DNA from 3 places in the Bacillus sp. OTU2372 genome. Region 2 is predicted to be linked to each of the others. Evidence: riboswitches for the same ligand, from Rfam matches in the RefSeq annotation. Region 2 holds a riboswitch; each other region holds the start of a gene.
What was found. A riboswitch is a leader RNA that binds a small molecule or an ion and turns the genes downstream of it on or off. The one in region 2 is predicted to bind thiamine pyrophosphate.
Positions count from the first base shown of each region.

Region 1: another riboswitch for thiamine pyrophosphate. It lies ahead of thiT (energy-coupled thiamine transporter ThiT); the one in region 2 lies ahead of AAHB15_RS04120 (thiamine phosphate synthase).
Region 3: another riboswitch for thiamine pyrophosphate. It lies ahead of thiM (hydroxyethylthiazole kinase); the one in region 2 lies ahead of AAHB15_RS04120 (thiamine phosphate synthase).

Region 1 covers NZ_JASATK010000001.1:73,957-83,953, forward strand. Annotated here, with positions in the region: gene AAHB15_RS00400 (GNAT family N-acetyltransferase) at 1-269, opposite strand, end outside; gene AAHB15_RS00405 (histidine kinase N-terminal domain-containing protein) at 387-1,541, opposite strand; TPP riboswitch at 1,754-1,862, shown strand; gene thiT (energy-coupled thiamine transporter ThiT) at 1,982-2,572, shown strand; gene AAHB15_RS00415 (FeoA family protein) at 2,747-2,971, shown strand; gene feoB (ferrous iron transport protein B) at 2,971-4,974, shown strand; gene AAHB15_RS00425 (FeoB-associated Cys-rich membrane protein) at 4,996-5,151, shown strand; gene AAHB15_RS00430 (helix-turn-helix transcriptional regulator) at 5,311-5,766, shown strand; gene AAHB15_RS00435 (transglycosylase domain-containing protein) at 5,900-7,939, shown strand; gene fumC (class II fumarate hydratase) at 8,451-9,875, shown strand.
Region 2 covers NZ_JASATK010000001.1:860,372-870,368, reverse strand. Annotated here, with positions in the region: gene AAHB15_RS04150 (Zn-dependent hydrolase) at 1-653, opposite strand, end outside; gene AAHB15_RS04145 (DNA-3-methyladenine glycosylase) at 978-1,568, opposite strand; gene AAHB15_RS04140 (hypothetical protein) at 1,642-1,851, opposite strand; gene AAHB15_RS04135 (hypothetical protein) at 2,176-2,322, shown strand; gene AAHB15_RS04130 (alkaline phosphatase) at 2,583-3,950, shown strand; gene AAHB15_RS04125 (hypothetical protein) at 4,046-4,744, shown strand; TPP riboswitch at 4,829-4,937, shown strand; gene AAHB15_RS04120 (thiamine phosphate synthase) at 5,043-5,684, shown strand; gene thiO (glycine oxidase ThiO) at 5,668-6,795, shown strand; gene thiS (sulfur carrier protein ThiS) at 6,806-7,009, shown strand; gene AAHB15_RS04105 (thiazole synthase) at 7,011-7,778, shown strand; gene AAHB15_RS04100 (thiazole biosynthesis adenylyltransferase ThiF) at 7,775-8,794, shown strand; gene AAHB15_RS04095 (LacI family DNA-binding transcriptional regulator) at 8,890-9,921, opposite strand.
Region 3 covers NZ_JASATK010000004.1:114,645-124,641, forward strand. Annotated here, with positions in the region: gene AAHB15_RS09940 (MFS transporter) at 1-855, shown strand, start outside; gene AAHB15_RS09945 (protein-glutamine gamma-glutamyltransferase) at 983-1,711, shown strand; gene AAHB15_RS09950 (ABC transporter substrate-binding protein) at 1,803-2,810, opposite strand; gene AAHB15_RS09955 (ABC transporter permease) at 2,829-3,602, opposite strand; gene AAHB15_RS09960 (ABC transporter ATP-binding protein) at 3,589-4,329, opposite strand; gene tenA (thiaminase II) at 4,337-5,008, opposite strand; gene AAHB15_RS09970 (acetylornithine deacetylase) at 4,995-6,296, opposite strand; gene thiW (energy coupling factor transporter S component ThiW) at 6,309-6,824, opposite strand; gene thiE (thiamine phosphate synthase) at 6,826-7,470, opposite strand; gene thiD (bifunctional hydroxymethylpyrimidine kinase/phosphomethylpyrimidine kinase) at 7,467-8,276, opposite strand; gene thiM (hydroxyethylthiazole kinase) at 8,291-9,097, opposite strand; TPP riboswitch at 9,378-9,488, opposite strand; gene AAHB15_RS09995 (glutaredoxin family protein) at 9,554-9,793, opposite strand; gene AAHB15_RS10000 (metallophosphoesterase family protein) at 9,786-9,997, opposite strand, start outside.

The sequences.
Region 1 (9,997 bases), 790 kb from region 2:
TTATACCAATCAATTTGGTGCAAACCCAAGGAGCCGACAAGCTCCCCCCGGTAAAGAATCCCTACATTAAGGCCGCTGTTTTCAGCAAATTGATTAAGCCATACCGGGATTATGGTTTCTATCTGATAGGGGGAGGCCATACTATCCACCCATGGCATCCATTCCCGTAAATGTTCACGATTCTCCTCAATAAGTTGGAAAAGTGTTAAGGCGTGATGCCGTTGAAACAATTGTAACTCAATCTCATGATCCACTTTTAATGTAAACATAGGCCTATTCTCCTGATGATGATTTTTGGTACATCATATGCGCGTGCAGGCCGGAATGGGAGATGAATTTAAAAAGAAAAAAATCCCTGCTTATTTGAAAGTGGGATTCGATGTCCTCTATAGATTAATTTCCTGCTCATCACTTAGGTCCAAAGCAACTGGCAAGTAAATGGAAAACGTTGTTTTATCTTGTGAAGAGTCGCAGGTTAATTTTCCTTTATGTTTTTCAATAATTTCTTTACAGACAAACAAGCCGAGGCCAGTCCCCAGTTTTTTTGTAGTGAAAAACGGTTCGAAAATGGTTTTATGCAACTCAGTTGGAATGACGGGCCCATTATTTGAAATACTAATTTTTATCGTTGTATTGTCTTCTAATAAACTGTTTATCTCAATCGTCGGATTTGCGACCTCGTGGTGATTCAGAACATCAATGGCATTAAAAATGATATTAATAAAGACCTGCCTGATTTCATCTGCATAGCCATTCAATGTATAGTCGCCGTCTAAATGATTTTGAATTTTAACTTTACCGTCCAAAATACTAGGGTAGAGGAAGTTTAAAACCTCATCAATTAAGTGGTTTAATTTGAAAAATACCTTTTCCTTACCAATAAGCTCTTTTTTCGAAAGTAACAAAAACTGGGAGATACGAAAATTAAGCTGGTCCAATTCACTTGAAATGATATCTAAATATCTCATATTTGGATAATCGGCTTTCAGTAATTGAATAAATCCCTGAACAGATGTAAGTGGGTTTCTAAATTCATGAATAAAGCTTGAAGTCATTTGGCCGAGAAGTGTTAAGCGATCCTGGTGGGTTGAATCAATAAACATCGTCTTTTCTTCAATAATTTTATTCTTCGCTTCAGAGTAATGGGATACGGCAAAATATAAGAATTTATCAAAACAAAAGTTAATATCATTAATAGATTTTTGTAATTCGGACCATGTCAGTCCAGTCTTACTTAAATAGCTATATAAAATTGTCCTCCCGATATTGACATTGTATACAAAATCACCAATGTTAATGTCGGCCATAACCCGTTCCTTTGATATGGCAATGGCGATTTTTTCGATAATCGTTAATAATTCTTCCTTAGATATGGTATGCATCGTTAGAATAACATCTAATAGGGCTTCCCCATTTTCACGTATTTTACCTTTAAAGGGATCACCATGATATATCATGATTGCATTTTCCCATTCTTGTACTAATTGCTTTTTGTTATGAGCAAAAAAGGCGATTAAATCCGTTTGTTCTCCCGTAAACATGTTGTTTCCCCCTATTGGTTTTAACCAAACTGATTACCATGATAATTCGCTGAAGAATGAAAAAATCCTTTATGAAATTTAAGGAAAAAATTTTTATCCAGTGAAATGTTATTAATTATCCATAATTTATAATGTCGTATATAACATTCTCTATAACAAATATCTTGTTTAATTAGTGGTAGAGTAGTATATTTTCTATGGATACAATTGAATACTTCCACAGGGGGAGCTGCTTTCTGGGCGGCTGAGAGTGAACGTTAGCGTTCTGACCCTATGAACCTGTTAGTTAACACTAGCGTAGGGATGTGGTTTGCTTAAATACAAAGCAATTCAGACATTCCAAGTTCTGAATTGCTTTTTTTCTTCCACATTGTTATGGCAACATATAGTCTTTCGGAAGAGATCAAGCGGGTCTATTTATATAGAGGGGGAAATGTTTAGTGAATCAAACAAGAAGTAATACTTTATTTATTGCAGAAGTTGCTGTATTTACTGCACTTGCTTATTTATTAGATTTTGTCGCGGGAATTGTATCTTTAAGAATTTGGCCGCAGGGTGGTTCCATCTCCATTGCGATGGTGCCGATATTCCTGATTGCCTATCGCTGGGGGATAAAGGGTGGACTTTTAACAGGCTTTTTATTAGGTTTCCTTCAGTTTATTCTAGGGTTTTCCCAAGTTTATACGATTGTACAAGGGATTATTGATTACTTTATTGCTTTTACAGTTGTTGGTTCCGCAGGAGTTTTTGCACCTGCCATTAAAAAATCAATCAATGAACAGAACAATGGTAAATGGATGGCTTATGTAATTAGTGGGGCATTTTTGGGAAGTGCACTTAGATATTTTTGTCATGTGATTTCTGGGATTGCCTTTTTCGGCGAGTATGCTCCAAAAGGCCAGCCGGTAGCTATCTACTCTCTACTATATAATGGAACCTATATGCTGCCTAATTTCATTATTAGTGCAACCATTACTATTGTACTAATTAGTGCCCTTCCAAAGAAAATGATTTTGCAAAAAAGTCTATAATAAAGGAAAAAAGGAAAGGATTAGTTCTTTTCCTTTTTTTTATATAGATATCGATGACCTTCTGAATATATTTTCGAACTTTTGTCAAATTTATCATGCTTATTAACTCAAAAAAGTGTTAAAATACAATTAGAAAGATAATCATTCTCAATTAACGTAGATAGGGTGATATACATGTTTGGTTCTTTAAAAACAGGAGATAAAGGAAAAATAATTGACCTATCTCATGTTGGTCACCTCGTTCAAAGGCGCTTACTTGATTTAGGAATTACTGAAGGATCTGAAGTCTGTGTAAAATGTGTGATGCCATTTGGCGGCCCAATTATGATCGAATCCTGCGGCCAATGTGTAGGGATTCGCCGAAAAGAAGCCGTTCAGATTGAAGTGGAGAGAATATAATGGAAATCGCTCTAATTGGAAACCCGAATACTGGAAAAACTTCATTGTTTAATAATTTAACAGGTTCCTATGAGTATGTTGGCAACTGGAGCGGTGTAACGGTTGAAAAAAAAGTCGGAGTTTTCAAGAATAATATTGGACAATTAATAGATTTACCGGGAGTATATACTCTTAATCCTTTATCAAAGGATGAGGGGGTTGTAACTTCGTTTTTTTTAACTGAATCAGTTGACCGGTTATTAAATATTTTAGACGCATCACAATTAGAACGTAATTTACATTTAACACTGCAATTACTTGAGTTTGAGAAGCCTGCACTTATAGGTTTAAATATGATTGATGTTGCCAATAAACGCGGCATTCATGTTGATGCTCCGAAGCTGGCCAAAGTTCTAGGCGTTCCGGTTGTGCCTGTCGTGGCTCGGAGTGGAAAAGGGTGTGACAAGCTTGTAGATGTAATCTCTACAAAATCCATCCAGCCTGCCAATAAGCACATAGTCTATTATGGCAAAGAGGTAGAAGAGGCGATTACGGCAATTACCGGTGAAATTAGTGGGAAGACCGGCCACTCTATTCGTTTTCTTGCTATTCAATATTTTGAGGGAAATCAATATGTTCAAAACTATGTAAACAGTATCGCCAATCCTCAAAGAATAAATGATATTGTGAGAAATTTGGAAAACAAGATTCAAGCACGATTGGATGGAAAGTCACTCTCTAATTTTATTTATTTAAAACGAAAAAAAGTCATTGAAAAAATCGTTGCCGAAGTAGCTAGCAAAAGTGACTCAGGTTTACCACTATCTGAAAAAATTGATAGCATTGTAACGAATCGCTTTCTTGGGATGCCAATCTTTTTGCTGCTCATGTATTTCATGTTTATGCTGACATTTGATTGGCTGGGCACGCCTTTATCAAATGTGCTCGATGCCTTTTTAACGGGACCTGTCACGTCCGGGTTTGAGGCGGTCTTAAGTTCTATTCATGCCTCAAATTTTATTCATGACTTAATTATTGAAGGGTTAGTAGCTGGAGTTGGCGGCGTACTTGTGTTTGTACCGCAAATCTTTATCCTGTTCTTCTTTATTTCCTTATTAGAAGACTCTGGTTACATGGCGCGCGTAGCCCTTGTAATGGACCGTATAATGGAATCAGTAGGATTAAATGGCAAAGCTTTTATCCCAATGATGATTGGCTTTGGCTGTAATGTTCCTGGGATTATGGCGGCTAGAACGATTGAAACTCCTCGCGAGAGACTATTAACTATACTATTAACACCATTAATGTCATGCTCAGCCCGGTTACCGGTATACGCCTTATTTGTAGGATCCTTTTTTGCAGGCCATAAGGCATTTGTTGTTCTTAGCCTATACTTGTTGGGAATTGTAGTAGCATTGACGTTAGCCAAAGTATTTTCTAAAACTCTGCTAAAATCTGAAACATCTTTATTTGTTATTGAACTTCCTCCATACCGACTTCCACAGTTTCAATCATTATGGAGAAGTACTTGGGATAAAGGGAAAGGATTTGTTAGAAAGGCGGGAACATTTATTTTTGCCGGTTCCGTCTTTATCTGGCTATTATCTTATGCAGGTCCTAATGGCCTGAAAGTTGATATGGACCATAGCTATTTAGCTGCTGTTGGTAATATAATTGCCCCTATTTTTAATCCGATTGGCTTTGGAACCTGGCAGGCATCTGCTTCCTTAATAACAGGTTTCCTGGCTAAAGAAGCGATCATTTCAACCATGAATATTATTTACTTCGTTCCAAATGATGCAAGCCTGCAAGGGTTGTTGGCTAATTACTATACTCCGCTGGCAGCCTATAGCTATATGGTCTTTATCCTATTGTATATTCCTTGTTTGGCAACGACAGCAACCATTTATAAGGAAACCGGTTCTAAGAAATGGACTGCTTTTTCGATGATTTATGCGTTCGTTATTGCTTATGTATTGTCCTTGGTCATTTACCAAGGAGGAAAATTATTTGGATTGATGTAAAATCTTGAAGGGGTGGACCCAATGATTGCGAGTATAATAATCGGTTTGGCTATTTTTGGATATGCTGCCTGGGCATTAGTGAAATTCATTAGTAAATCCAAAAAGGGAAAATGCGCCGCCTGTGATTTGAAAAATTCATGTTCCAGTCAGTGCGGTATCCCACCACGAAATGCGTAAACGCCCTGGTCAGCGGCGTATGGCCTGGAGTTAGACAAATATAAAAGATAAAGTACTTAAACTGCTAAGTGAAATATAGCAGTTTTTTTTCTTGAAATTTGAATAGTCCTATAAACTTGTGTAAAATTACACTAGAAGAAATTGAAGGAAGGGCTTACTGTGACCAGGGATGAAATTATTATACAGGTTTCTGAGAAGCTTCGGCTGATTAGGACAGAAGCGGGTTATACCCAGGATAAAATGGCTGATATTATCGGTATTTCGAAGAAAACCCTTGTACAAATTGAAAAAGGGAGGGTTCTGGCTGGCTGGTCGACAGTTGTTTCCATTTGTGCCCTTTTTCGAGAAACGGAAACCGTCCAATTTTTATTTGGAAATGAACCCCTAGAGGTATTAGAAACAGTTGCCCTAAACGGAATCGACCTTCGTAAAGCAAAAACCCTTGGCGGACGAGTTTGGTGGAGGGGGATTTCGCAAAAAAACGGCTTTATCCTTCAGCAAAATATATTAAGTAAGCATTTTCGGATTCTAGACGATCAAAACTATCGTATCTTTTCAAGCTTTGATGAAAAGCTTTCTAGACAACGCTTTAAAGAACTGGCAAAAAGTGAATAATAATGCGAAAAAAAGATGAGGCCTCGGCCCATCTTTTTTTCATAGTGATGTTTTTTTTCAAATTTTTACAAAGACTAATAAATAATCGAAGAGTATTCCTGTTAAAAGATTACAGCTAAAGGATGTCCTCATAGTGATTTTTACAGAAAAAGTAATTGTTCTTTTTAAGCGGTTGAGGAAGTGGCATTTGTTTCAAGTGATTTTGTTGTTGATATTGATTCTAGTGTTAGTCTTTTTCGGTCTTCTTTCTTATTTCTCAAAGGATGCAGATATTTCAGGATTAAAGAATGAGCTGCCACAGCCGACTGTTTTTTATGATGTAAGTGGAAAAATCGCCAGTAAGGTATCTGCTAATAAGAATGAAGGGGTTCCAATTAAGGAAGTCCCGAATTCCTTGAAGAATGCCATTATTGCGATTGAAGACCATCGATTTTACCAGCATAATGGAGTTGATTTAATCGGAACTTCACGTGCACTGTTTCGTGACATGAAGGCAGGAGGGATGGTTGAAGGAGGCAGTACGATTACGCAGCAATTAACCAAAAATACGATTCTTACATCAGAAAAGACCCTTAAAAGAAAGTTACAAGAGGTATTTTTAGCCATTGCTGTTGAACGTGAGTATTCTAAACAGGAAATCCTTCAAATGTACGTGAATCAAATTTACTTTGGTAATGGTGCCTATGGTGTTAAACAAGCGGCTAGCAAATACTTTGCGAAAGATGTGCAGGAATTATCAGTAAATGAATCTGCCCTACTTGCCGGTTTAATTAAGGCGCCATCAGCTCTAAATCCCTATAAGCATTTGGAAAAGGCAACAGCAAGACGCAATCTAGTCTTATCTGAAATGGAGAAGCAAGGTTTTATCGATACTGAGCAATATCAACAGGCAAAGGCGGACAAGGTTGTCTTAATGAATAGAGGAGACGATCCGTTTCGTGGAAAATACCCTTATTACGTTGATCAAGTATTAGATGAAGCCGTAAAGCAATATGGCTTTACACAGGATGAATTATTAACTGGCGGTTTCCAAATTTATACGGAACTTGATCCAAAAATGCAAACCGCAATGGAAACAACCTATCAAAATAGCTCCCTATTTCCTAAAAGTGCGGATCGCCTTGTCCAAAGCGGCGGTGTATTACTCGACCCAAAAACAGGCGGGATCAGGGCCATTGTTGGTGGAAGAGGAAAGCATACCTTTAGAGGGTATAACCGTGCTTCCCAACTAAAGGCACAGCCGGGCTCTTCGTTTAAGCCAATTGTTGTATATACACCAGCCCTAGAGCAAGGCTGGAAGATTACCGATATGCTAAAGGATAAACTAATGAAGTTTGGATCTTATCAGCCAAGTAATTATGACCATCAATATGCAGGTGAGGTTCCTATGTATGAAGCGGTCAAGGAATCAAAAAATGTTTCTGCTGTGTGGCTCTTAAATGAATTAGGGATTGAAAAGGGAGTTGATGCTGTTAAGCGGTTCGGGATTCCATTGGATAAAGAGGATGATAATTTATCAATGGCTCTAGGCGGTTTGCATAAAGGGGTATCACCCTTAAATATGGCTGAGGCATTTTCTGTTTTTCCTAATAAAGGAAGTCGGATTAAGGCGCATGTTATTAAAAAAATCGTTGATTCAGAGGGGAATGCAGTCGCCGAGTGGAAAGAAAAAAAGGTCAGGGTAACATCAAAAGCTGTAACCGACAATATGACGACCATGCTTCTTGGTGTAGTGGAAGAAGGAACAGGAAAAGCAGCGCAAATCCCTGGCAGGGAAACAGCGGGAAAGACAGGATCTACGCAGGTACCAATTAAAGGAATAAACGGCTTGAAGGATCAATGGTTTGTCGGCTATACGCCACAGTTAGTCGGGGCGATATGGGTCGGTTATGATAAAACAGACGCTGACCATTATATAACCCCAGCTAATGGAACTGGTTCAGCTGTTGTCTTTCGTACAGTGATGGAAGAAGCATTAAAGGGCACCCCGAGCCAGCGTTTTAATGTCCCACATATCGCTCCATTGATAGAAAAAAGGAAAAAAGAAGAAGAGAAAAGTAATTTTCAAGAGCATTTCAACAATGAAGTCCAAAAGTGGGAAGACAGATGGAATAAACAAATCGAGAAGTGGAATAAAAAGTGGAAGAATAAAGGAAAAGGACATATTGATTAACGAATTTGCTGGGAAGAGAGGGTTTGGCTTTAATGGATGTCTACCGGTCACTTCCAAAAAGCTATATATTCACAAAAAATTCACTTCAAGTCACAAAGGTGTAATTTATATCACTTGCTGCATCCTGTCTTTATGATATTTTAAAAACAAAATCAAAGGGTGGGATATATATGTCAGAATACTCGGTTGTACTAGCGATTGGTAGTCTTCTAATTCTTTCCTATTTTATTGGATATACACTCATTAAATCTTAGACTGCAGACATGTGTCTGTAGTTTTTTTAATCGTTTGGAAATTATAAAATTTTCGCTTGTGGATAACTGTTAATAAAAGGATTGTCGACGTCCAGCTCCAGCACCTAGCCCCTCGATGGTTTACAGCCACTCAGGGAATGAAGGCAAAGAACGCCTTCTTTCCCTGAGCGTCTTATGCTTGTCGGGGCTGTTCAAGGCGCTTGCGCTTTTGTTCTTTAACAAAAGAAATTATTGCGATGTTAATAAATTAGGTAACAATGGATATATATATTGAAGTAGTCGAAAATGTGAGGTGGAAGGTTTTGGACAAATTTAGAATTGAGAAGGATACTCTAGGTGAAATTCGAGTTCCCGAAGATAAATATTGGGGAGCTCAGACACAGCGGAGCAAAGAAAATTTTAAAATTGGTGAAGAAAAAATGCCTATTGAAGTCATTTATGGGCTGGCATTTATTAAAAAAGCTGCGGCGATCGTTAATTCAAAATTAGGGAAGCTTGATGAAGTTAAAATGAGTATTATCCTAAACGTATGTAATGAGATACATAATGGGGATTATGATCAGCATTTTCCATTACTTGTTTGGCAAACCGGCAGTGGTACCCAATCTAATATGAATGTCAATGAAGTGATTGCCAATCGGGCAAATCAAAAACTTGTCGATATGGGAAGAGCAGAAAGAATTCATCCAAATGATGATGTAAATATGTCTCAAAGTTCGAATGATACGTTCCCAACAGCCATGCATATAGCAGCTTATATGAAAATTACTAGCCACTTAATCCCAGAGATTTTAGAACTGAAAAATACTCTACAAGAAAAAGAGAAGTCTTTTGCTGACATTGTCAAAATAGGCAGAACCCATTTACAGGATGCAACCCCACTTACCCTTGGCCAGGAAATCAGCGGCTGGAGGGCGATGCTTGAAAAAGATGTACAGATGATTAAGGAAGCTAGCCAGCATCTATTGAATTTGGCAATAGGAGGAACAGCGGTAGGGACAGGCATTAATGCCCATCCACAATTTGGACAAATGATGGCTGAGGAACTTAGCAAGCTAACAGGTTATTCCTTTAAATCTTCGGATAATAAATTTCATGCATTGACAAGTCATGATGAAATTGTTTTTGTGCACGGTGCATTAAAGGCATTGGCTGCCGATTTAATGAAAATGGCTAATGATGTCCGTTGGCTTGCCAGTGGACCACGCAGTGGAATAGGAGAGATTAGCATTCCTGCAAATGAACCGGGAAGTTCCATTATGCCGGGAAAAGTCAACCCAACACAAAGCGAAGCCTTGACAATGGTTGCCTGCCAGATTTTTGGGAATGACGCTGCGATTGGTTTTGCTGCCAGTCAGGGTAATTTCGAGTTAAATGTTTTTAAACCAGTTATTATTTATAATCTCATTCAGACAATAAGGCTTCTTAGCGATGGGATTCATTCCTTTAATGAAAATTGTGCAATAGGAATTGAAGCAAACGTAGAAAAGATTAAAAATAATGTCGAGCGGTCGTTAATGTTAGTTACAGCGCTTAATCCACATATTGGCTATGAAAAAGCAGCTGAAATTGCAAAGCTTGCTTTTAAGGAAAATTGTACCCTAAAAGAAGCAGCACTTAAAACTGATTACGTAACGGAAGAACAATTTACTGAGTGGATCCAGCCTGAAAAGATGGTGTAATAAGAAAATCGCAAGGCGCTTAGACTTTGGCTTGTGACCTCGAGCCGATGGCGCATGGAGCTGGACAATTCTCGAGGTCAAAAACTTTTATACTTTCTTTCTTATCTCAAAACTGTGAAAGC
Region 2 (9,997 bases):
TCATAACAAACCATCCCAAGCACACATTCCACTACACCGATTGATAGAGACTCCCGTTCTAGAATCGGCCCTTGTTCAATATGTAATTCCAAGAATGCTGCTGCTTCTTTTAATCGGGATTCCTCTTTGCCAGCGTAGCCGATTGAATGTAACGCTTCTTCAAAAGAAATACCAGCTACGTCTTTTTTCTTTACCATTGCAGCTTTATCGAATTTACCTGACAATACTCCTGAGGCCATCATGGATGGTTCAAATCTTGCTCCTTCTTCATTTGTGATATTGGCGATTACGAGAGGAATACGAGGCTTAATGTTATTTTCAACTAAAGCACGGGCAACTTCTAAACCAGCTACTACGCCTAACACTCCATCAAACCGTCCACCTTTTTTAACGGAATCTAAATGGGAACCAATCACGAGCGGCGGCTTTTCTTCCACCCCAGGTAATTTCGCATAAATATTTCCCATATCATCAATTTCGACCGACATCCCCAATGCTTTACAGCAAGAGCAAAAATAATCCCTTGCTAAACGATCTTCTGCAGATAGAGCCAAACGTGTTACACCATTGTTTTCTGTGCGTCCGAAATTTGCAAATTGTTCAAGCGCGGCCTGTAATCGTTCTCCGCTGATAATAATTTTTTGTTGTTCCATAATCTATTATCTTCCCCTTTCATTTCTATTTGGTGTAGACAATGTACCTTTATTATTTCTTAAGCAGCCGACCTCTTCTTAATCGCTAAGCTCTAGCAAACCAATGTCTTTTATATGTTTTTTATATGTCTTTATAAAACCCTAGATTGATTATCTTTCTTATTCTTATAACATTCCATTATATGGTAAGATAACCTGACAGATTAATTAGGAAAGCGGTAATATTTTTTGTCATCGATTTAAAAACTGCTTCCTTTCTTCGAAATTTATGTAAACGGATACATTTTAGAACAAAAAACCTGATCCTATGTTGAAACAATAGGATCAGGTTTTTTGCTGTTTTGAAACATATTGATTATTAGTAACCCAGAAACGCCAAAGATAGTCTCGGGCTTCACCGGAGTTGTTAATTCCAATCCTTTTTCCGGCTGATATGCTTTCCGGGCAGATACCTTTGGCAATATATAAAGGTGGACAGGTCAGGGCGCGGCTATAGTCTTCCATTGAAATGCCCATTGATTTTGTTAGTTTGCCTGGGCCGTTCGTTAATTTTGTTAGTTCTTCCATGCCTCTTCTAAATTTCATTAACTCAATACCGAACACAGGTTCAAGAGCACGGACCAAAACGGCTTCTGGTTTTTCTTCACCGCCGCTAACTACATTGAAAAGGCAGTGAGTATGCATTACAAAAGTATAGGCAAGACCGGAACGATGGAACATAACCTCTGTTCTTTTCGTACGCCTGTTTTGATAGCTATGAGCCGCCCTGTCCCCTGGGCCAATGTATGCCTCTGTTTCTACAATATAACCTGCCGTAACTCCCTCCTTTGTTTCTTTTACAAGGAGACAACCGAGTAAAGCTTTTGCAAGTTCAAGTGTGGGCTGTTCATAAAACTCCTGAGGTAATGGTTCGATATCCTTAAAAAAATCTGCTATGTGTATTCACTCCATTGACATAATTTGTTTTATTATAAGATAGCTATTTACTTTAGATTGGTTTATCTTTCTCTGTAATAAACCATCCACCAGATTTTCTTTCTATATTAAAAACCTCTTCATCAAATTGTTTTCTCAAGACTTTATATTCCTCATTTTCTATTTTAACCATTGCTACTTTTATTTTCTTAACTGTTATTTCTGGATTCTGGACTTCAAAAATAAGGTTATGCATAATAAAGAAAGTTCTCTGGCGTTTCATTCACTCCACTTCCTTCCCCTACTTTTCTTATATATAGAATTTGTCAGCTATGATAAATATCCTTGTTATTTTTTTATAAAAATAAAATATTTTTTTAACTGCTTCTAAAAATATGTTTCTCCTCATTAGACATCTACTCCTCTAGCAGTGATTATATGAAAATTTACAGAACTTTTTCATTAAATTAGCATTTACTTAACAATTCTTAATTAATATATTATTAATGGGGCTAGCAAGAGTGTCTATCATGGGTATTTGGCAAAGTTAGAGCCCTATTGGTTATCATTTTACATAAAGATAAAGTTCATTTAAAGGAGTGGTATCATGCAAGACCAATTAGTTCAATATAACGGGAAAAATTATGTACTACTTTACCGTTACTCCTCAGATTATTGCGAAATCCAAGATACGAAAAACCGATATCAAATCCTTCTAGTTGAATACTCCAAACTTTCTTTTAATACAAATTAACGATCTAAACTAAAAAAGAAAGTTCATTATCAATAACCAAAAGGGCATGGAAAATTTCCATGCTTTTTTATTTTTAAAGACCCGAACGAACAAAAACCACTTCATTTTCACTAAGACCATCATCATATAAAACTAAAACCAATCTTTACATTATATTCATAATAGATTAATAATTTCACTTTATAGTTTACTAGTAACCAAAATTAAAATTTGATGAAAAATTCATTAATTTTAATTAAAAATCGGAGGAGGTTATTATTTTGTTTAAAAAAGTCTTAAAGAAGAAGATTTTACCTGTTGCAGTACTATCCACAGTAGCATTTGGGACTTTGCTTGGGGCCCTACATAATGACGTCGAAGCAAAGGAAGTTAAACAGAACAATGCAGAGATTAAGAATGTGATTTTCTTAATCGGTGATGGAATGGGAGTGTCTTATACTTCTGCTTATCGATATTTAAAGGAAAATCCCTCGACTAAAGAGGTCGAGCAAACAGAATTTGATAAATATCTAGTTGGACAACAAAAGACCTATCCGGAGGACCCTCATCAAAACGTGACAGATTCGGCTGCCGCAGCAACTGCAATGTCAGCAGGTATTAAAACCTATAATGCGGCCATTGGTGTAGATAATGACGGTTCATCTGTAAAAACTGTCCTTGAAGCAGCAAAAGAAAAAGGAAAATCAACTGGTCTGGTTGCGACTTCCGAAATTACCCATGCCACACCTGCTTCTTACGGTGCCCATGATGTCAGCCGTAAAAACATGAATGCCATTGCGGATGATTATTATGATGAAATGATCAATGGCGGACATAAAATTGATATCATGCTTGGAGGCGGCTTAAGCAACTTTGTTCGTCAGGATCGTGACCTTACAAAGGAATTCCAAAAAGACGGTTACTCCTATGTAACTAATAAAGAAGAAATGTTAAAAAGCAATAATTCTCGGATGTTAGGATTATTTGCTCAAGGCGGAATGCCAAAAATGCTTGATCGTGAAACCTCCATGCCTTCATTACAAGACATGACCGAAACCGCCTTAAATAAATTAAGCCAAAATAAAAATGGGTTCTTCTTAATGGTAGAAGGAAGCCAAATTGACTGGGCTGGACATGATAACGACATTGTGGCGGCGATGAGTGAAATGGAAGACTTTGAGAAGGCCTTTAAAGCGGCCATTGAATTTGCGAAAAAAGATAAGCATACTCTAGTTGTCGCAACAGCCGACCATTCAACCGGCGGATACTCGATTGGTGCTAGAGGTGATTATAACTGGTTTGGAGCTCCGATTGCAGCAGCAGAACGTACACCTGACTTTATGGCAGAACAAATTTCCAAAGGGGCAGATGTTGAACAAACACTAAAAAACTATGTTAATTTACAATTAACATCTCAAGAAATTGATTCTGTAAAAAAGGCTGCAGCATCTAAGAACGTTACCACTATTGATAATGCGATTGAGACTATTTTTGACAATCGTTCCGTGACAGGCTGGACAACTGGCGGACATACGGGTGAAGACGTCAACGTATACGCATATGGCCCTGGCAGCAACCTGTTTGCTGGAAATATTGATAATACGGACCAAGCGAAACATATCTTTGATATTTTAAAAAATGGCAAGTAATCTTGATAAAAAAATACCTATTTTTCCCGTTGGGCTTTGGTGTTCAACGGGAACTTTTTTGAAACCTACTATCTTATCTGAAAGGTGACCATCCTATGAAAATATTGACACCATTCATACTTGTTTTACCTCTTTTCTTGTTTGGCTGTAATGCCGTTCAAAATATAGAACCTACTGCAAAAGCAACTGAAAAACAAGAACATGTATCTGACAACCAGAAAGATAATTCAAATAATGAAAATAGTAGGGCTAAAACTTTATCTGATATATATGTCCCTAATCCACAAGTATCCGATGATACCAACCTCCTTCAAGTAGGGCAAACGATAAAAGATAGTAAAGGGACAATAAACTTAAAAGAGATTGCCGCACAAAATAAAAGTTATGCTATTGGACCGATTGAAATGAGAATCAAGAATGTCAAACTGATTCACAATATGCCGACCTATTCGTTAATGGATTACTTTCATTATTACACAGATGACTATGAAGAATTTGATTTTATTAAGGTGGAAGTGGAGCTAGTCAATAAATCAGATCAAACAGTACATTTTGGACCAGTTGCTCATCTAACTACAAGTAATAGTGAGACAAGAACTTTCAAGGATGACTTTTATATAGAGTATTTAGGCGGTGAAATAGAGCCTGAGGGTTCAAAGCAAGGAGCACTTGGGTTTATTATTGAAAAATCAACCCCTGAAGTCCAATGGCTAGAAATTCAAACGAGTGATGTGCTTGATCAAAACCATAAAGAATTAGGTAAGTCGCAAAACATAAAAATTGAATTTAATTAAGATTTAATTTAGAAAATTATTTGACATTTCTAACACTGGTGTTAATATTAAACATGAAGGTAATTATTATAAATTAATATGAAATTAATCCGCTAGAGGTGCCTTTTTAAAGGGCTGAGATTGAAGTGCTACTTCGGGACTCTATGAACCTGATCTGGGTAATACCAGCGTAGGGAAGTGGAAAACGGGCTATTTGAGTGCGCATGCATTTCATTTCAAATAATCAAACCACTTTCTTACATAGGAAAGTGGTTTTTTTGTTTTTCACTTATTTCAATAAGCGGTAGCTTCTTAAGGGGTGACGCGAATTTTAACAAATGCGAAAGAGTTACATATTATTTCGAACGGTAAGATGCCCATCGAGCAGTTACAGGAGATTTTGATCGATATCCACCCATATGTAACGTCGATTCACTTACGAGAAAAGCAAAAAACAGCAAGGGAACTTTTTCAAGCGATTGATCTGCTTTCTAAAGATATCCCCTTATCAAAACTGATCATTAATGACCGGGTGGATGTTGCTTTTACTACAAGGGTGGCAGGGGTTCAATTAGCCTTTCATAGTTTAGCGCCAGCGATAGTAAAAAGAGTTTTTCCGCAGTTAAGGGTAGGAAGTTCCATTCACTCCATATCAGATGGAGAAAAAGCCCTACGGGATGGTGCTGATTACGTGCTATTCGGTCACGTCTACCCTTCCCAATCTAAACCAGGTAAGACACCGAAAGGGATTGAGGAATTATCAAGGGTTACCAAGTTGGATATTCCGGTCATTGCGATTGGCGGGATTACACCCGAAAATACGAAACCAGTTATCCACGCTGGGGCAAGCGGCATTGCAGTGATGTCAGGAGTCTTAGATTCTCATGATCCTTTATCAGCAGTAAAATCGTATGTTAACGCATTAAAAGATGGAGATGGAAAAAGTGAAAAATTCATATGATGTTGCGATTATTGGCGGCGGAATAAACGGAAGTTCGATTGCCTACCAACTATCAAAGATGGGAAAAAAAGTGGTTGTCATTGAGAAGAACCATTTGGCCTGTGAAGCTTCCAGTGCAGCTGCCGGAATGCTGGCCGCACAAGCAGAGATTGAAGAGGATGGTCCCTTTTTTCAGCTAGCACTAAAAAGTCAGGCCATGTTTCCTGCCCTCTCAAATGAGTTATTAGACCTAACCGGGATTGATATTGAGTTTATCCAAAATGGGATGATTAAGATTGCCGAAACAGTAGAAATTGCAGCTGACGTTCAACAACAGGCAGCCTTCCAACGAAAGTGGGATACAGAAATAGAATGGCTTGATTCTCATAGTCTGCGAGAATTGGAACCCTCCCTTTCCCCTAGTGTGGCCGGCGGGATATATCTTCCTAACGACGGGCATGTCCAACCGGAAAAATTATCGCTAGCATTTGCAAAGGGAGCTGAACAATTCGGGGCGACAATCCTTGAAAATACCGAAGCCCTTTCATTTATCTATGAACAAGAAAGAGTCATCGGGGTTAAAACCACCTTAGGAAACTTCCATTGTAACCAGGTTGTCCTTGCAACCGGCGCATGGGCTTCAAGGCTCATGGCTGAAACAGGAATTGATATGACTGTTTATCCGGTCAAAGGTGAATGTTTTTCAGTAAAGACGGATTCTCCCATCATCAACAGGACTATTTTTTCAGATAAACGCTGCTATTTAGTTCCAAAACGCAATGGTGAAATCTATATTGGGGCTACCCAAGTTGATCATTCATTTGATAAAAATGTAACACCTGGCGGAATTGCAAGTCTGATAGAAAGAGCGGTTCAACTTGTGCCTCAGATTTTGGATGCCCCATGGGAGCGAGTATGGGCAGGTGTTAGACCGCAAACAGGGGATGGCCTCCCCTACATTGGTGAACATCCATTTTGGAAAGGTTTGTTCATTGCAGCCGGACATTACCGGAACGGAATTTTATTAAGCCCTGTTACAGGTACGCTTGTAGCTGATTTATTGGAAGGCAGACCGGATGAACAACTTCTCTCTGCTTTCCGGGTTGATAGAATTCAAGAAATGGTGCATTAGGGGGATACTGATGACAGTCTTATTAAATGGCGAATCTATACAATTACCTGAACAGATTATATCTGTTTCAGATTTACTAGCACATTATGAAATCCATGATAAAGTCGTTGTGGTCGAAGTCAATGGAGAGATTTTAAACCGTTTGGAACACCAAAGTACTAGATTATCAGATAAAGATCGAATTGAAATAGTCCATTTTGTAGGAGGCGGTTGACATGTTGAAAATAGGTTCATTATCATTTAATTCACGTTTATTGCTTGGAACTGGAAAGTACCCTAGCTATGAAACCCAAAAGGAAGCTGTAGAAGTTTCACAAGCGGAAATTTTAACATTTGCTGTACGAAGAATGAATATCTTTGAACCAAGTCAGCCTAACTTTTTGGAACAGCTAGACACCAATAAATATACGTTGCTTCCTAATACAGCTGGGGCAAAAACCGCCGCAGAAGCGGTGCGGATTGCTAAACTAGCAAAGGCATCAGGTCTTTGCGATATGATTAAAGTCGAAGTGATTGGCTGTGATAAAACATTACTTCCTGATCCAATCGAAACCCTTAAGGCAACGGAAGAGTTAGTAAAGGAAGGATTTATTGTCCTGCCTTATACTTCTGATGATGTAGTCTTAGCAAGAAAACTCCAAGAAGCAGGGTGTCATGCTGTTATGCCAGGAGCCTCACCAATCGGATCTGGCCAGGGTATTATTAATCCGGTAAACCTTAGTTTTATTATTGAACAAGCAGTGGTCCCCGTGATTGTTGATGCTGGTGTGGGCTCACCTGCCGATGCGGCTTTAGCAATGGAATTAGGGGCGGATGGTGTTTTATTAAATACAGCTGTTTCTGCAGCAAATGATCCGGTTAAAATGGCCAAAGCGATGAGTTTAGCGATTGAAGCTGGACGTTTAGGATATGAAGCTGGCCGAATCGAGAAAAAGAGGTATGCTACGGCAAGCAGTCCAAAGGAAGGAATGAGTATCGGGTGAATAATCGGTACTCACGGCAGGAATTATTTCCACCTATCGGAAAAGCTGGGCAGGAAAAAATATTAGCTAAACATGTTCTCATCATTGGAGCTGGTGCACTTGGCTCAGCAAATGCCGAAGCACTTGTCCGTGCCGGGGTTGGTAAGTTAACCATTGTGGATCGTGACTATGTGGAGTGGTCAAATTTACAACGGCAGCAGCTGTATACAGAAGAAGATGCTGAAAAAAGGCTGCCCAAAGTGATTGCAGCTAAAAACCGCTTAACAGCTATTAACTCTTTTGTAACCATAGAGGCATTGATTGCGGATGCCTCGGTTTTAGAGCTAGAAGAATGGGCGCAAAAAGTAGACCTCATCATTGACGCAACAGATAATTTTGAAACAAGAATGATGATTAATGATGTTTCCCAAAAGTATAAAGTTCCTTGGATTTACGGTGCTTGCGTTGGAAGTTATGGAATCTCGTACACCATTATTCCTGAAAAAACACCTTGTTTCTCTTGTTTACTAGAAACAGTTCCCCTAGGAGGATTAACCTGTGATACAGCTGGAATTATTAGTCCAGCAGTGACCATGGTGGTATCCTATCAAATCAGTGAAGCCTTAAAAATTTTGGTTGGTGACTTAGATTCATTACGAAACAAATTAGTTTCTTGTGATTTATGGAAAAACCAGTTTAGTGCAATTAAAGTAGACCAATTGAAAAAAGAGGATTGTCCCAGTTGCGGGGAAAAGCCCTCGTACCCCTATTTGTCTTATGAAAACCAAACAAAGACAGCGGTACTGTGTGGAAGAGACTCTGTTCAGATACGCCCTTCTTTTCCAATTGTCCGGGATTTAGTGGCATTAGAAAAAGTTTTAGAGAATCAAGGGAGAACCGTACAGCGAAATCCTTACCTTTTATCTTTCAGTCTAGATCCTTACAGACTAGTCGTTTTTAAAGACGGAAGGGTTTTAGTACACGGAACGAAGAATTTATCTGAAGCAAAAGCGTTATACCATCGATATTTAGGATAGAAAATACGAAAAATAATAAGAGGTTCCTTCAAGATCTGCCGTTTTAATAAACAGCCTTCTGGAAGGAACCTCTTTCTTTTTAAGGTTATTCAATCTTATTTCTCTTTATGGAGTCGACTACATGAAGAACGTTCAACCAATTGATGTGAAATGATAATTCGTTTGGTGGGTTCTGTACTGCTTTCAATTTTCTCGATTAAGCCCCTTGATGCTTCAAATCCAAGTTTTAAAATGTTGATATCCACCGAAGTTAAAGGCGGCTTTGACATTTCTGAAAGTAAGATATTATTAAAGCTGACAACAGAGATATCTTCTGGAACTTTTATTCCAGATTCATCTAGCTTATTAAGGACTCCTAGTGCCATGAAATCATCCACAACTAACAGCGCAGTTGGACGCTGGTGTAGTGCCATTAACTCATTAACTGCCTCTTGCCCCCCTTCCCTTAGGAATTCCTCATGTTTGATATATTCCTCTTTAATGGGAATATTTGAATTCTCTAAAGCCTGTTTATATCCATTTAACCGGTCGACAGTAACCATTAGTTCTGGTCTTCCGCCAATAAAAGCAATTTGACTATGCCCTTGGCCGATCAAATATTCTGTAGCTTCTTTCATGGCACGAACATTATCATTATCAACATGAGTGATCTCTTCTATATATTTAGCAGGTTTTCCAATAACCACAAAAGGAAAATGGATTTCTCTTAAATACTCAATGACCTTATCTTCAACTTTGGAATTTAAAAGAATCATTCCATCCACTCGTTTTCCTTGAACCATTTGAATGACTGCCTCAAGAATTTCCTGTTGTGATCTTCCTGTTGTCATCTGCAAGGAATATTTTTTTTCGTGTACTCCTTCGCTAATTCCCTGAAGGACTGTTGGAAAGAAAGGATTTTGAAAAACAACATCCCCAGAGCTTGGCATAACAAGCCCAATGGTTTGTGTTGCTTTACTCGAAAGACTTCTAGCATTCAAGTTAGGATGGTAGCCAAGCTCCTCCATCACTTTTTTTACTTTTCGTTTCGTTGCCTCACTAATCCTAGGATTATTTGCAATTACTCTTGAAACCGTTGACGGCGCAACATTTGCAAGCTTTGCCACCTCTTTGATTGTAACAGTCATTTACTCCATCCTTCTCATAGGGATTTTCATCTCATCTTATCATAACAGAAATAGTACTTTGGTCGCATCACAAAGT
Region 3 (9,997 bases), on a different contig from region 2:
ATAAAGGAAAATCGGCGCGGGGCCTTTTTTAGTGACCGCAACCGGCTCTTGACGATTGTGGGAATGATCACCACTTTAATCATCGGCATTGTGATGAAAAGTCAAACCCATCATGCCTGGGCCTATCAAATATTGTTTGTGATTGCTTTCCTGTTTGGTTTACTAGAAGTATTTTATCTAATGAAGCATCGGGAAGAACAACAAATAAAACAGGAACAAAAAAAATCATCGATGGATTGGTCGATTTTTCAGGATCGAGGCTACAAATGGTTTCTGATTACGGCTCTATGCTTTAATTTTACTTGGCAGATGGCTTGGGGGTTATTTAATATTTACAATGTTAAATATGTTCATGCGACCATCCTTTGGATAAGTATTTTTTCGGTTGCCAATCAGTTAGTGCAGATTTTCTCGTTTCCCTTGTGGAAGAAATGGGCGGAGCAAAGGTCTAACACTTTAATGCTCGTATGGGTAGCAGTGGGGATGGCTACAGCCCCTGTGTTAAACATTTTGTCGACAAATGTATTCTATATAACCTTTGTTTCGATGACCTCGGGATTTTTTGTTTCTGGTACAACTCTTTTATTGTTTAATCTATTGTTGGAGCAATCACCAGAAGAAAAGCGAACCTATTGTATAACTACCTATAATGTCCTCTTATCCATTGTCGCTTTTATTGCTCCACAAATTGGCATTTGGTTTTTAGAAATCTCCAACATGCGGATATCGATGGAGATCTGCACGATCTTGCGAGGTATCAGCGCCTTTGTCTTTTTCTTGATGTATGTAAAATTCATGAGAAACAAAAGATCAACTAAAATGATTTCTTCCAAAAAAGCGTCCCCATCATCTTAATTTTGATGGGGCGTTTTTTTTACAGCAAAGTTGTGGTGAGACACCAGTAAATTTTTAAACTGGCTAATATATTTAAAAAAGTTTCATATTTTTAGAAGGAGTTGATTTCTGAAAACGGGAGGGGCCAATGATTAAAATCAATCATCAGGTTGTTGAGCCGGGAGACCTAAAGGGAATTATCAAACCAGGTGAAAGAAATATTATTAAACTTATGGCGGGTTATCATTCGACGTTTGAATATGGATCCATAAATCAGCTGGAATTTGAACTCTTGTTTCGTATCAACACCATGAAAGCAGCTCAAGAACTTAACAAGAGCGGGGCAAAGTTTACGACATTCACGTATGCATTTTGCAATAAGACGTACTGGGACAGATTAGGAAATGGTGGTTTTTTGTTAAAATCAAATGTTAGCCCGTCTGTTGCGATCCTGGACATCCTAAAAAACGGCAAACTTTATGCGTTTGAATGTTCCACTGCCATTGCGATCGTTTTATATATTGCCACTCTTTATTCCATTGGACGCCAGAGGTTTGATGTGTTATTTACCAGGATTTACTTAATGGGTTGGCAATTCGATGAGGATCTGCCGGTTTATAATATATATTCGGATGATTTCCTGCCTGGCGATATCTTACATTTTAACAATCCTGATTTTGACCCGAAACAGCCACATTGGCGCGCCGAAAATGTGGTCTATTTTGGCGATGACAAGTATTACGGTCATGGCGTTGGCATCCAGCCAGCCAGTACGATCATCAACTTCCTAAACAAAAAAAGAATGCCGAATCCAAAGAATTCAGCATACCTCATGAATATGATTACACGACCCTACTACCCATCATTGACAAACTGATGAATGTAGAAATAGTGAAATTGGTGACAGGCACCGCTCGTGGACATTGTCCACGGGCGGTGCCTGTCACCTTTTTTACTCTATTTATATACTAAAAGTTAATAAATGCATCTTCTGCTTTTACGTTGTTCTTAATTACTTTGTTTTCTTTTAACCACTCTGCAACTTGTTCCCATGTTTGTGGGTCTTGGTAGCCGAATGATTTGTCTTTTGCGTCCATGAGCGGCAAGAGGATTTGTAAGCTCTTTGTCTCAATGTCCTTCTCTAATGGAGATGATTTGTCTTCATGCTTTAATAAAACGGACAAGCCTGCTTCTGGGTGGTCCTGAACATATTTTTGTCCTTTTCCAATCGCAGTCATAAACTTCTTAAATACTTCCGGCTTTGCTTTTAGTTCCTTTTCACTTCCGACCAATACTAATTCATAGTAATCTGGTACCTCGTAGTCAGCAGGATTTAAAGTGCGCATTGGATGACCTTCTTTGTCCAGCAATAACTTCTCATGATTAATATAACCGCCAATTAGAGCGTTTGTTTTCTTAGTTGCCATCGCCGGAATTAAGTCCCAACCCACGTCAACCATTTTAATCTTAGAAGCATCTCCACCGTCAGACTTAACCATGGATTGGACGATTGCTTCATCCAAAGGAATCGATGGATAGCCGATTGTCTTACCTGCTAAGTCCTTAGGGGATTTGATTGAACTATCTGCTGGCACCATTAGTTGATTAAGAGGGTGACGTACAATCGCTCCAAACGATTGAACAGGGATATCTTCCCCACGTGCCACCAATACCTGCGGCTGATAGCTGAGCGCCATATCAATTTGGTCGGCAGCGACAAGTTTTAACGGATCATTTGTATCTGCCGGCATTTGAATCTCTACATCCAAGCCTTGCTCTTTAAAGTAGCCCTTTTCCTGTGCTGTATAAAGGAAAGAGTGAACGGCGTTTGGATACCAGTCTAACATTAAGGTCACTTTCTCAAGCTTCTTGTCCCCACTTGTTGCGTTCTTTTCGGTTGCCTTTTCGTCGTTTTTCCCGCATGCACTTAATATTAGCAGCAAAAGGCTAAACAGGATTAAAGCAGTTTTCTTCATTGATTTCTACTTCCCCTCTTAGATGTGGTATTTATTTTTCAATAATTGTTTTTCGATGAAACTAATCAATAAAAACAGAATAATTCCAAGTAATGATAATAAAAATATCGCGGCAAACACGGCATCTGCCTTTAAGCTTCCTGACATCCGGCGGCTGAAGTACCCCAGCCCCTCACTGGCACCGAGCCATTCTCCGATCGTCGCCCCGACAACACAATAGACAACCGACATTTTCAAACCTGTCAAAAACGCTGGCAGGGCCATTGGCACCTGTATTTTCCTAAAAATCGCCCAGCGGTTTGCCCCCATTGTTAACAATAATTCACGATATTCCTGCCCCCCCGACTTCAACCCATCATAAGTACTAACGACAATCGGAAAGAATGCCGTTAAAATCGTGACGGCAATTTTGCTCCAAATCGAATAGCCAAACCACATAATAAATATTGGCGAAATCGCGATCAGCGGGATCGTTTGTGAAATCACTAGAAACGGATAAAGTACTTTCTCTAATGTACGAGAAAAGTGCATGCCAACTCCGAGTAAGGTTCCGGCAGTAACGGAAATCGCAAACCCAATCAGCACCTCATTCAGAGTGGCTGGCAAATGCTCTTCAAACAGAAGCTCACGGTTGTCTATTAATGAGCTCCAGATAGCTGAAGGTGACGGCAAGATAAAGGCTGGAATGATTCCCCGCTTTACAACCATTTCCCATAAGCTGACCAGAAGAATGACGACGATAATAAATAAACCGTAATCACTCGTCCATTTTTTTAATCTAGTTGTTTTCATGTTGAATCAGCCACTCCAGTTCTTTTCTCATCCTAATAAAATCAGCTTCATAGATTAATTCTGAACTTCTCGGTCTGGGCAGGTTAACCTTCCATTCTTCCATTCCATCCACTTTTAGCACATAAATCCTGTCGCTGAGCAGTATGGCTTCCTCTAAATCATGGGTGATAAACAGGACCGTCTTTTGTAAATCTCCCCACAATCCCAATAACCAGCTATGCATATTACGCTTCGTCATCGAATCCAGTGCACCAAACGGTTCATCTAACAATAATAGGTCTTTCCCAGTCATAAGAGTTCGTAAAAAAGCGACCCGCTGCCGCATTCCTCCCGACAGTTCATTGGAATAAGCATTTTCATAATCGGCAAGTCCAAAGCGAGCCAGCCACTCCCGCACTTCTGGTAATTTCGCTTTCTTATTTTCCTTTGTTACCTCGAGCGGAAGTAGAACATTGTCTAAAACGGTTCTCCAAGGTAAAAGCAAGTCCTTTTGCGGCATATAGCCCACACTTCCTAGTCTCTTTCCGGCACCCTGCTCCCCATTAATCAGAATTTCTCCTTGTTGAGGTTCCATTAACCCGGTTACCAACTTAAAGAGAGTGCTTTTACCAGAACCACTCGCCCCGATAACGGAAACAAATTCCCCAGCTTTTACGTCGAGTGAAATTTTTTCAAAAATCGGTTTTTCGGCACCAAAGGTATAAGATAGTTCGCTGATCTGTAACATTGATGAATTAGACAGGCCACTCGCCCCCCTGATAGACCATATCCCAGAACATATATTCAAAACGGGATGTCGTCAGGAAGTGTTCTTCTAGGATGGTTAACTCCCATTCTGGCTTTCCTTCAGTCAATTGATTCAATAAATCGATCAGCCACTGGGCTAGGGCACCAAATTCATCAGAAGAGTACATTTTTACCCACTCACCATAAAGATAGTGGTTACTAGCACCTTGATATTCATTTGCTAGCATCTTGCCAATCTCCCAATAGCTCCACATACAAGGCAATAATGCTGAAATCAATTCTTCTAATGAACCATTTTGTGCGACATTTAACATGTAACGGGTATAGGCTAAATTCATCGGAGTTGGTTTTGTCTCTTCAAGCTGTTCTTGTGTTATCCCAAATTTCTCCGCATATTGGCGATGCAAATCCATTTCCCCGTGCAATGTCTCATGAAGTAGCTTGGCAAAGGCTGCCATTGTTTCAATGTCTCTTGCTTTCACAGTTCCAAAAGCAAACAGCTTCGAATAATCGATTAAAAACACGTAATCTTGCTTCATGTAGCGAATAAATGATTCAACCGGAAGGTCCCCCTTCCCCATCCCGACAACGAATGGATGCTGATGGGTTTTCTCCCAAATATCACTTACTTTTTGAAAAAGGCGCTCAGAAAATGTCATGGTGTTTTTCCTCCTTCTTGGTGTTACACCATTCCGCGATAAAAATAGCTAATACCTTGGTAAAATCCAGCAGCTGCTGGATTTGCAGCTTTTCATTCACTGCATGTGCATCCTCTAATTTTCCAGGTCCAAAAATAGCAGTCGGAATCCCGGCACGACCTAGCCAGCCTGCATCAGTCACCGTTGTTGACATGCCTACGTTCGGCTGTTGGTGTAACATTTTTTCAAAGGAGTTCGTTAACAGTTTTGTACCTGGATGCTCCGGGTCTATTTCTAATGAAGGAAAAATTTCACCGCGGTCGACAATCATAGATTTCCCTCCCCAGACAAACTGTGGAGGATTTTCTCTGAGCCACGGATCAGCAGCGGCAACGGCATTGATATGCTGTTCAATTTCCGTAATCACTTCTTCGAAATCTTCATTCGGATAAAAATGAACCGTTACCCATAATGCACAGCGATCCGCAACAAACGCCGCATGTCTGCCACCTTCGATTACCGCAGGATTAATAGTATTAGTACCTGGCGGGAAACCTTCATAGCTTTTGGTTACAGCCCAGTGGCGTTCAAGTTCTTGGAGGCCAGCGATAACCTTCATCATTTTCTCAATCGCACTAGCCCCTTTAACACCACCGCCGGCATGAATCATTTTCCGGCGAATGCCATCGTGATAGGTTTCCTTGCTTTGAATGGTAATCCAGCCGGTAATGACGCCGCCTTGTCCTTGGATATGTAAGTCGCTTGTATCAACCACTACGGCATAGTCTGCACTATATCCGCGCTCGACACAGTCTTGAGTTCCGGCCTCCCCGACCTCTTCGCCAATGACGGATTGGAATTGAAGATCGCCTTGTAAGGTGACACCTAATTCTTTTAATAGTTTTATGGCAAAGAGTGATGCAGCAATTCCGCCTTTCATATCCGCGACACCCCGTCCATATATATAGTCATCCTTTTGGTAAGCCTCAAATGGGGAGGAGCTCCATTCTTTTGTGTCGCCAACCTCGGCAACATCTACATGGCCGTTTATGATTAAACTATTAAACTGACCAGAAGATTTACCTTGTAAAATTCCAACCACGTTTGGGTCATTAGGATAGACATCCCATTTATCAGTGTTAAAACCTAACTCTTCAAGATATCCTTTAATAAATTCCTGAACCTCATTCGTATTACGGGCGGGAGGGCTGACTGTTGGAAAGGCAACAATATCAGATAAAAGGTCTAACAATTCCCCTTTTCTCGCCTCAATTTCACTCGTGATTTTTGCAATCAATTCCTCGTTCAATTTTCACACACCCTAGTTTTTTATTGCTGGAGACTTACTATCATTCATTACTAATACTTTCTTTCTTAAAAATACGACTAAGACCACAAATCCAAGCAGTGCACCTGCAAACGAGCTGAAGATAAATAACGGAATAAATCCAAATAGTGTTGCTTTTTGTCCAAGGATTAACGTGGCGATCGGATAGGATAGAAGCGCACCAAGGATCCCTGTTCCTATTACTTCACCGGCAAATGCAAGGTACATCTTTTTTGTTTTTAAAAATAAAAGCGATGCGAGTAGGGCACCGACCATACTGCCAGGAAAGGCAAAAATAGAGCCTGTACCCATTAAATTGCGGATCAATGAGACCAAAAAGGCCTGGGCAACGGCGTAATAGGGCCCTAGTAAGACAGCAGATAAAACATTTAAAAAATGCTGCATGGGGAATACCTTTGTAAACCCGATTGGTATAGCTACGAGATTACTAGTAATCGTGCCTATCGCGACCATCATCGCCGTTAGTGTCAGCTTATACGTTTTATTCACGTTATCGTCCCTCCACACTATTTATTAATGCCTTCGCTGCTTCGAGTGGTGAATCTGCATGACTGATGGCCGTAATAACGGAAACACCATCTGCTCCGGCCTTTACGACTGGCGCTGCATTTTCACTAGTAATACCGCCTATTCCGACCATTGGAATGGTATAGCCTTGTTGGCGGAGAATTTCGATTAGCTCTGTTCCCCTGACAGGCTTCGCGTCATCCTTTGAGCTAGTAGGGTAGATGGGTCCAATTCCGAAATAATCAGCACCATCGTTGAGTGCCGTCTCGGCTTCTTCCGGGGTATGGACGGATACACCAAGGATTTTACTGTCACCAATCCTTTCACGTACCACCTTTACTGGTTCATCTTCTTGCCCGATATGTACACCGTCCGCATCGAGCTCAATTGCCAATTCAATGTCATCATTAACTATGAAGGGAATTTGATGTTCTTTGCAGATACTTTGTAACCGTCTAGCCAGTTCGTATTTTTCTGCCCCAATTAAAGCACCCTTTCCTTTTTCACGGAATTGAAAAATGGTAACTCCACCAGCGATTGCTTCTTTTAAAACCTCGACCGGTTCTTTGAGGCAGTTAGGACTGCCCATGATAAAATATACCTTTAAAGCCTCGCTCAGGTTTATCATCGATTTCCCAGCTCCCTTTTCTTCCGAAACGCTCCATGGTTTGTCGGCCCATGACCATGGCCGACCTCAATGCCATCCTCGATTGCCGCTTGAATAAACTCCTTGGCTGTTAAGACTGCATCATAAACTGAAGCACCTTTCGCAAGTTCAGCCGTTAGCGCCGCCGAGAACGTACACCCGGTTCCATGTGTATTTTTTGTCGGAATTCGTTTATTGGTAAAGGTATGAAACTCTCTACCATCATATAGTAAATCCGTTGACTCTGAATCATCTTCATCATGACCGCCTTTGATGACGACCGTTTGAACACCCAGCTCAACCAATCTTAAGGCAGCTTCCTTTTTATCTTCGGCGCTTTTAATGGTCAATCCCGTTAGAACCTCCGCCTCCGGAATATTCGGTGTAATCACCTTTGCGATCGGTAATAAATAGGTTTTCATCGCGAAAATAGCTTCCTGCTGCAGTAATGATGCACCGCCTTTAGCTATCATCACAGGATCAACGACGAGATTCTCCCATCTATATTTCCGCACTTGCTCAGAAACAGCTTCAATAATATCTGAGCTAAACAGCATCCCCGTTTTCACCGCATCCGTACCGATATCTTCCCCAATCGCTTGAATTTGTTGAATGATCGCTTCCGGTGTCATCGGATAAACCCCATGAACGCCCAAGGTGTTTTGTGCGGTGACTGCAGTTATGACGGACATACCGAAGACCTCTAATTCTTGAAAGGTCTTTAAATCCGCTTGAATTCCGGCGCCTCCTCCGCTGTCTGAGCCGGCAATCGTTAATGCTTTATTCATCTTACAAACCTCCGTTAAATCTTTTTAATTGAAGCATTTGCTTTAATATCCTCTTCTGTGACTAATGCTAATTGGTTTAAAAATTCAATTTGAAAGCTGCCCGGTCCCGCTTCAGCTGTTTTCTTTGCCGCCTTCTCCGCAGCAATCCCGTAATAGGCTAACGCAGCAACCGCTGCTCGAAGTACATCCTTTTCCACTCCAGCAAAGGCACCGATAACGGAAGTTAATAGGCAGCCCGTACCAGTCACTTTTGTTAAAATTGGATGTCCGCCCGATACGACATAAGTGGTTTCACCGTTTGATACAATATCCTCTTTTCCGGTTATGACAACAACACATCCACTTATCTTAGCTGTTTTGATCGCAAGTTCGACTTTGTCTCCATTTCCCGCACCTGCATCAACACCTTTTATTTGCCACTTTTCACCAATTACATTGGCAATCTCAGCGGCATTTCCTCGAACCACTGAAACTTTGATTTCGCTCATGATTTTGTGGGCTGTATCGGTTCGATATGTGGTTGCTCCGGCTCCCACTGGGTCAAAAATGACAGGAACGCCCTGCTCATTAGCCGCTTTCCCCGCTATCACCATGCTATTAACATTCTGGGCATTTAACGTACCGATATTTAAAACCAGTGAACTGGAAATCCTCGCCATATCCGCTACTTCTTCACTGGCATAAGCCATAACAGGCGATGCACCCAAGGCAAGCAGACCATTTGCAGTAAAATTAGTCACAACGACATTCGTAATATTATGTACAAGCGGGCTAACCTCTCTTACTTTCTGTAATGTTTCATAGATGAAATTTGGTTCCATTCTAAACTCCCCTTTTCTTTTTTAAAATAAGGCTGTGTTAAAGGTTATTATTGATTTTATAACGGTGTTGATTGGAGCTGAAGGCGCGAAGACTCCAGCGGGAGTACGGGGCTGGGGAGACCCCACAGGCGCATAGCGCCGAGGAGGCTCCCCGGACCGCCTGCGGAAAGCGAAGCGCCTGGAGCGGAAGTCAACAACCAAGTTTAACACAGCCAAAAATAAAAAAACCAGACCCATAAAATGGACCTGGTTAGTGTTCTGAAAGAAAAACGCAAAAAAATATCTCGTTTAGCTACTTTCCTACGCTGGTATTACCCAGATCAGGTCCAAAGGGTTAAAAACTTTATTGTTTTCTCTCAGCCTGATACACAGGGCACCCCTAGTAGATCTTTGGTTATTAAATTACACTCATATTAACGCTAATTTTCTACAATGTAAAGAATTTTTATTGACACCTTAACATTTCGCTAAGTCAATAATTTCCTTTAATTCATTTGTAAATCCCTTTATTGCCCGGTCATTTAGTACAGTTACTGGAACCCCTAGGAAGCCGTATTGTTCGACTTCTTTTTGGAAGGAAGCATTTTTTGAAATGTCCCTGACCTCAAACGGTATTCCTTCCTCCGTTAGTACTTTTTTAACCATTGTACATTCAATGCAGTCTTTGGTTGTATAGACGATCACTGTTTTATTCATTTGTTTCTCCTTTATCTGAAAAAAAGATATGCTCTGCCTTTATCGTATCACCAATATGAAAAAGTCCAAAGGAATACATCTTCTGACGCCGTTTATCTGTGGGTGAGCCAGGGTTAAAAAGAAGCACACCGTCTTCATAGCGTTTTATCGGGATATGAGAGTGACCAAAAATGATACAATCTACTGCTTCCCCGTTGAATGCTA